Linked DNA regions of Rhodopseudomonas palustris HaA2. The protein of the gene in region 1 interacts with the protein of each later gene in a pairwise test. Links are inferred from orthologs where the notes say so. Each region holds a gene or a part of one and is shown on either strand. Other genes may lie near its edges.

Region 1 (3,218 bases):
GCTGGGCGACGCCGTTAAGGTTATTCTGGTATCCTTGCAACTGCGCGGAGCCGGTCACGGTCGTGCCGTAAATCGATGTTTGGACAGATGCTTACGCTGCGGGATGGGACCCAATCGATCGTGCAACACAAGCTTCCTTACAGGCCAGTCCTGCTCACCCTGGTGCTGGCGACCCCGCTGCTCGCCGGCTGTGCTGGCGGCTCGGACCTGCTGTCACGCGATGCCGACTGGTTTGCGCGGCCGGGCCGGGTTTTCATCAAGAACATCTCGATCGAGACGCCGCCGCTGACACCCGACAAAGCGGTGACGGCGGAAGACCTGATCTCCGCCGACGGCATGTGTCCGGGCATGGCCCAGCCCGGCGCGGCCGACGCCAACGCCAACGCGCAGGGGGGCGACCCTGCCGCTTCGACGATGGCGCGTGGCGGCACGGTGGCGCTCGGCCACACCGAATGCGACGTCGCCCGCGGCGCCGGTGCGCCTGACGGCGTCAACCTCTCGACCAACGAGCGTGGCCAGCGCGTCGCACTGCTGACCTATTCGCGTGGTCCGCGCGCCGGAATCTATACCTTCACTGCAGGGCGGCTGACGTCGATCGAACGCGCACCGGAGCCGGCGCCGCAACCGCGAGCCGCGAAGAAGCGCAGTAGGTCGTAGCGGCGACGCTACCGCCACGGCCGTAAGCTTCGCGTCTCAGCCTTGCGCCTTGTCGTAGGCCGAGCTCGCGTCCAGCCATTGTTCCTCGGCCTTCTGCAGCGCAGCTTCGGCTTTCGCGCGCGCGCCGGAGAGCTGTGCGGCCTGTTTCGGATCGCGCGTGAACAGGTCCGGCAATGCAAGCGCTGCATCGATCTTGGCGATGATCGCGGTGATCCGCTCGATCTCGACTTCTGCGTCGGCGATCTGCTGCTTCAGCGGTACGCGCTTCTCCGACTTCTGACGTGGTTGCTTGGCGCCGGTTCCGTCCGCGGCTCGCTCCCTGGGCTCGCGCGAACCGCTGCGGGCGCCGCGTGACGACAACACGGCGCGGCGGTAGTCGTCGAGATCGCCGTCATAGGGCTTCACCTTGTGATCGGCGACCACCCACAATTGATCGGCGCAGGCGTCGATCAGGTAGCGATCGTGCGACACCATGATGACCGCGCCCGGAAAGTCGTTGATCGCCTCCGCCAGCGCCGCGCGGCTGTCGATGTCGAGATGGTTGGTCGGCTCGTCGAGAATGATCATGTTCGGGCCGTAGAAGGTCGCGAGGCCCAACAGCAACCGCGCTTTTTCGCCGCCCGACAGACTCTTCACCAGGGTGTCGGCGGCCTTGCCGGAAAACCCGATCTGGCCGGCGCGGGCGCGGATCTTGCTCTCGGGCGCGTCCGGCATTAGCTTGCGGATGTGGTCGTAGGGCGAGCCATCCTCGTTGAGCTCGTCGAGCTGGTGCTGGGCGAAGTAAGCGACCGACAGCTTGTCGGCTCGCGTCACCGTCCCTGAGAACGGCGTCAGCCGATCGGCCAGCAGCTTCACCAGCGTCGACTTGCCGTTGCCGTTGGCGCCGAGCAAAGCAATGCGGTCTTCGGTGTCGACGCGCAGCGTGACATGACGCAGCACCGGGTGTTTGGGGTCGTAGCCGATCGAGACGTTGTCGGCGGCGATGATCGGCGGCGACAGCGTCTTCTCCGGCGCGGGAAAGACGATGTCGGGCACGTCGTCGCTCACCAGCCGCGTCACCGGCTTCATCTTCTCCAGCATCTTGACGCGCGACTGCGCCTGACGCGCTTTCGAGGCCTTGGCCTTGAAGCGGTCGACGAATTCCTGCAGGTGCTTGCGCCGGGCTTCTTCCCGCTTGGCGTTCTTGGCGTCGAGCGCCTCCTTGTTGGCACGGAATTCCGCATAGGCCGAGTAGGTGCCGCGGAAATGCACCAGCCGGCCGCGATCGAGATGCAAGATCTCGTTCACCGAGGTGTCGAGCAAATCGCGGTCGTGGCTGATCACGATCACCGTGCGCGGATAGTTGGCGAGGTGATCCTCGAGCCACAGCGTGCCTTCGAGATCGAGATAGTTGGTCGGCTCGTCGAGCAGCAGCAGATCGGGCGCTGCGAACAGCGTCGCCGCAAGCGCCACCCGCATCCGCCAGCCGCCGGAGAATTCCGAACAGGAGCGCGCCTGGTCCGCCGCGGAAAAGCCGAGGCCGCTGAGAATGGCGGCGGCGCGCGCCGGGGCCGAATGCGCGTCGATGTCGACCAGCCGGGTCTGGATGTCGGCGATGCGATGCGGATCGTGCGCGGTCTCCGCCTCCGCGAGCAGGGCGTCGCGCTCCAAATCCGCCTTGAGCACCACTTCGAGCAGGGTCTCGGGCCCGTTGGGCGCTTCCTGCGCGAGGCTGCCGACGCGCCAGCGCGGCGGCATGGTGATGCGCCCGGTCTCGGTCGCGAGCTCGCCGCGGATGGCGTGAAACAGCGTCGACTTGCCGGCGCCGTTGCGGCCGATGAAGCCGACCCGGGCACCCGGCGCGATCTGCACCGTGCTCTGGTCGATCAGCAGCCGTCCCGCGATCCGGACCGATATGTCGGACAAAGTGAGCATGGCGCGTTTTGACCGGGACGGGCCTCAAAGGCAACCGGGATCAGGGCGATTGTGATCGGCCGCACGCGCGACAGGTGGGGAGGGCGGCGTTCGTCTGGTGGCGCGGCTTGCCGTGCCGCGGCGGCGCCGATATAAGCGCGCAACTCTCCCGCCCCAAGCGTTTCAAGGACATTTCCATGGCTGTTCAACGAACTTTCTCGATCCTCAAGCCCGATGCGACCGAGCGCAACATCACCGGCGCGATCAATGCCCTGATCGAGAAGGCCGGCCTGCGCATCGTGGCGCAGAAGCGGATTCACATGACCCGCGGCCAGGCCGAGACCTTCTATGCGGTCCACAAGGAACGCCCGTTCTTCGGCGAACTGGTCGACTTCATGACCTCGGGCCCGGTCGTCGTGCAGGTGCTCGAAGGCGAGGGGGCGATTGCGAAGTATCGCGACGTGATGGGCGCGACCGATCCGTCGAAGGCCGCGGACGGCACCATCCGCAAGCTGCATGCCAAATCGATCGGCGAAAACTCGGTGCACGGTTCGGATGCGCCGGAGACCGCTGCCATCGAGATCGCGCAGTTCTTCGCCGGCAACGAAATCGTCGGCTGAGCCCCGCACCACACCACGTCCGCGGACCGCTGATCGGGCGGCCGCGGT
Region 2 (3,498 bases), 2.5 Mb from region 1 along the record:
GCTCGTCGACCGCGACGGCGTCACCCTGCTTCTTGAACCAGCGGCCGATGGTCGCCTCGGTCACGGATTCGCCGAGCGTCGGAACGCGAATTTCAGTCATCGTTTTTGTCCTCTTGCGGCGTCACCGCTGCTGCGGCGGCTCGCCCCTGATCCAAATGTCTCGAACGACACCGGCCGCCGGCGCGCGGCGGCCCGTGGCGTCAACGCATCGCCTCGTCGAGGAAGGCCTTGAGCTGGGCCAGATGCTTCGACATCAGGCCCGAGGCGGTGGCCGCCGAGGCGGGGCGGCCGACATAGCGCGGACGACGATGGGTCGCGCCGGCCTGATTCTGGACCCACTCCAGATAAGGCTCGATGAAGTGCCAGGCGCCCATGTTGCGCGGCTCTTCCTGGCACCACACCAGTTCGGCCTCCTTGAAGCGCGACATCTCCTGCACCAGCGTCTTCAGCGGCACCGGATAGAGTTGCTCGACGCGCAACAGATAGATGTCGTCGATGCCGCGCTTCTCGCGCTCCTCGTAGAGGTCGTAATAGACCTTGCCGGAGCAGATCACGACGCGGCGGATCTTTGCGTCCGGCACCAGCTTGATCTTCTCGTCCGGCAGCACTTGGGCGTCATCGGCCAGCACGCGATGGAAGCTGGTGTCGGGCCCGAATTCGTCGAGCCTGGACACCGCCCGCTTGTGGCGCAGCAGCGACTTCGGCGTCATCAGGATCAGCGGCTTGCGGATCTCGCGACGGAGCTGGCGGCGCAGCACGTGGAAGAAGTTCGCCGGCGTGGTGGCATGCACCACCTGCATGTTGTCCTCGGCGCACATCTGCAGGAAGCGCTCGAGCCTGGCGGAAGAATGCTCCGGTCCCTGGCCCTCGTAGCCGTGCGGCAGCATGCAGACCAGGCCGGACATCCGCAGCCATTTGCGTTCGCCCGACGAAATGAACTGGTCGAACAGCACCTGGGCGCCGTTCGCGAAGTCGCCGAACTGCGCTTCCCAGATCGTCAGCGCGTTCGGCTCGGCCAGCGTGTAGCCGTATTCGAAGCCGAGCACGGCCTCTTCCGACAGCATCGAGTTCACCACCTCATAATGCCCCTGATCGGGCGAGAGATGATTGAACGGGGTGTAGCGGGTCTCGTCTTCCTGATCGAACAGCACCGAATGGCGCTGCGAGAAGGTGCCGCGTTCGGAATCCTGGCCGGACAAGCGGACCCGATGGCCTTCCTGCAGCAGGGTGCAGAACGCCAAGGCCTCGCCGGTGGCCCAGTCGATGCCGACGCCGCTGTCGATCGCCTTGGCGCGGTTCTCGAGGAAACGCCCGACCGTGCGATGCACCCGGAAGCCTTCCGGCACCTTGGTGATCTTGCGGCCGATCTCCTTCAGGTTGGCGAGATCGACGCCGGTGATGCCGCGGCGCGGATCCTCTTCCTGATCGGCGGATTTGAAGCCGGCCCATTTGCCGTCGAGCCAGTCGGCCTTGTTCGGCCGATAGCTGGAGCCGGCCTCGAGTTCGGCGTCGAGCCGGGCGCGCCAGTCGGCCTTGGCCTTCTCGACTTCACCTTCGGTGATCACGCCGTCGGCGATCAGCCGCTTCGAATACAGTTCCAGCGCCGACGGATGGCCCGCGATCTTGCGATACATCATCGGCTGGGTGAAGGCCGGCTCGTCGCCCTCGTTGTGACCGTGGCGACGGTAACAAAACATGTCGATCACGACCGGCTTGTGGAACTTCTGCCGGTACTCGACCGCGATCTTGGCCGCGAACACCACCGCTTCCGGATCGTCGCCGTTCACATGGAAGATCGGGGCGTCGATCATCTTGGCGACGTCCGACGGATACGGCGACGATCGCGAGTAGCGCGGATAGGTGGTGAAGCCGATCTGGTTGTTGACGATGAAGTGGATCGAACCGCCGGTGCGGTAGCCCTTCAGGTCGGACAGGCCGAAGCATTCCGCCACCACGCCCTGTCCGGCGAACGCGGCGTCGCCGTGCATCAGCAGCGGCAGCACCGAGACGCGCTCTTCCGGCAGATCGCCGTGCTGGTCCTGCTTGGCGCGGACCTTGCCGAGCACCACCGGATCGACGATCTCGAGGTGAGACGGGTTGGCGGTCAGCGACAGATGCACCTTGTTGTGGTCGAACTCGCGATCCGACGAGGCACCGAGGTGATATTTGACGTCGCCCGAGCCTTCGACCTCGTCCGGATTGGCCGAGCCACCCTTGAATTCATGGAACAGCGCGCGGTGCGGCTTGCCCATCACCTGGGTCAGCACATTGAGCCGGCCGCGATGCGGCATGCCTAGCACGATCTCGCGCACGCCGAGATTGCCGCCGCGCTTGATGATCTGCTCCAGCGCCGGGATCAGCGACTCGCCGCCGTCGAGGCCGAACCGCTTGGTGCCGGTGAATTTCAGATCGCAGAACTTCTCGAAGCCTTCGGCCTCGACCAGCTTCATCAGGATCGCGCGACGCCCTTCGCGGGTGAAGCTGATCTCCTTGTCGGGACCTTCGATCCGCTCCTGCAACCAGGCCTTCTGGGCACCGTTCGAGATATGCAGAAACTCGATGCCCATGGTCTGGCAGTAGGTGCGCTCGCAGATCGCGACGATCTCGCGCAACGAGCCGTATTCGAGGCCGAGCACGTGATCGAGGAAGATCTTGCGGTCGAGATCGGCCTCGGTGAAGCCGTAGGAGCGGATGTCGAGTTCCTCGTGATCCTTGGCCGGCTCCAGGCCGAGCGGATCGAGCTTGGCGTGGAAGTGGCCACGCATGCGATAGGCGCGGATCAGCATCAGCGCGCGGACGGAATCGCGGGTGGCCTGGTTGACGTCGGAGGTCGACAGCTCGACGCCCTTGGTCTGGGCCTTGGACTGAATCTTCTGGCCGACGGTCTTTTCGACCTGGGCCCAGTTGCCGTCCAGCGCCGAGGTGAGGTCGTCGCGCGGCGTCAGCGGCCAGTGGGCCTGCTCCCAGGACGGGCCCTCGGCGTTCTTCTGGATGTCTCCGGGATTGTCCTTCAGACTTTTGAAGAATGCCTGCCAGTCGGCATCGACGGAGTTCGGGTCGTTTTCGTAGCGGGAATAGAGATCGTCGATATAGGTGGCATTGGCGCCCTGCAGAAACGAAGAGAGGGCGAAAGCGGCATTCGCGTCCTGGCGAGACATGATTGCGTCCTGATGATGATCATCGCGTTGAACACGCGATAAGCTGATCCGGTTACCGGATCAGCAACATAGTGCACCTTTTATCGGATTCTAGGGAAATGTAAGCTCGTAATGAAACAAGGTTTGAATTAGGACTTCAATTTTTCGGCAAGCGTTTTGCCGAGACGCGCCGGCGACGGCGAAACCGTGATGCCAGCGGCTTCCATCGCGGCGGTTTTCGACGCCGCGTCGCCTTTGCCCCCCGAAATGATCGCACCGGCATGCCCCATACGCCGACCCGGAGGGGCGGTGACGCCGGCGATGAATCCGACCATCGGCTTCTTGCGGCCACGCTTGGCCT

What was found. The genes of interacting proteins can lie anywhere in the genome.
Region 2: the proteins of RPB_RS12505 (region 1) and RPB_RS01400 interact in binary tests that used the Escherichia coli proteins (3 or more experiments, as listed by UniProt). The link is inferred for Rhodopseudomonas palustris HaA2 from one-to-one orthologs.

The regions. Positions count from the first base shown.
Region 1 is NC_007778.1:2,841,505-2,844,722, forward strand. Bases 133-3,094 are described here. They hold RPB_RS12505 (ABC-F family ATP-binding cassette domain-containing protein), read right to left. Parts: upstream 2,572-3,094; coding sequence 694-2,571; downstream 133-693. Other genes in these bases: RPB_RS12500 (hypothetical protein), read left to right, coding at 133-657; ndk (nucleoside-diphosphate kinase), read left to right, coding at 2,748-3,094. Outside these bases: RPB_RS12495 (DNA polymerase III subunit chi), read left to right, coding at 1-1; more of RPB_RS12500, read left to right, coding at 121-132; more of ndk, read left to right, coding at 3,095-3,170. UniProt on the Escherichia coli protein: Genetic data indicate it may be involved in ribosome assembly or function.
Region 2 is NC_007778.1:312,299-315,796, forward strand. It holds RPB_RS01400 (2-oxoglutarate dehydrogenase E1 component), read right to left. Parts: upstream 3,159-3,498; coding sequence 201-3,158; downstream 1-200. Other genes in the region: odhB (2-oxoglutarate dehydrogenase complex dihydrolipoyllysine-residue succinyltransferase), read right to left, coding at 1-100; sucD (succinate--CoA ligase subunit alpha), read right to left, coding at 3,287-3,498. UniProt on the Escherichia coli protein: E1 component of the 2-oxoglutarate dehydrogenase (OGDH) complex which catalyzes the decarboxylation of 2-oxoglutarate, the first step in the conversion of 2-oxoglutarate to succinyl-CoA and CO(2).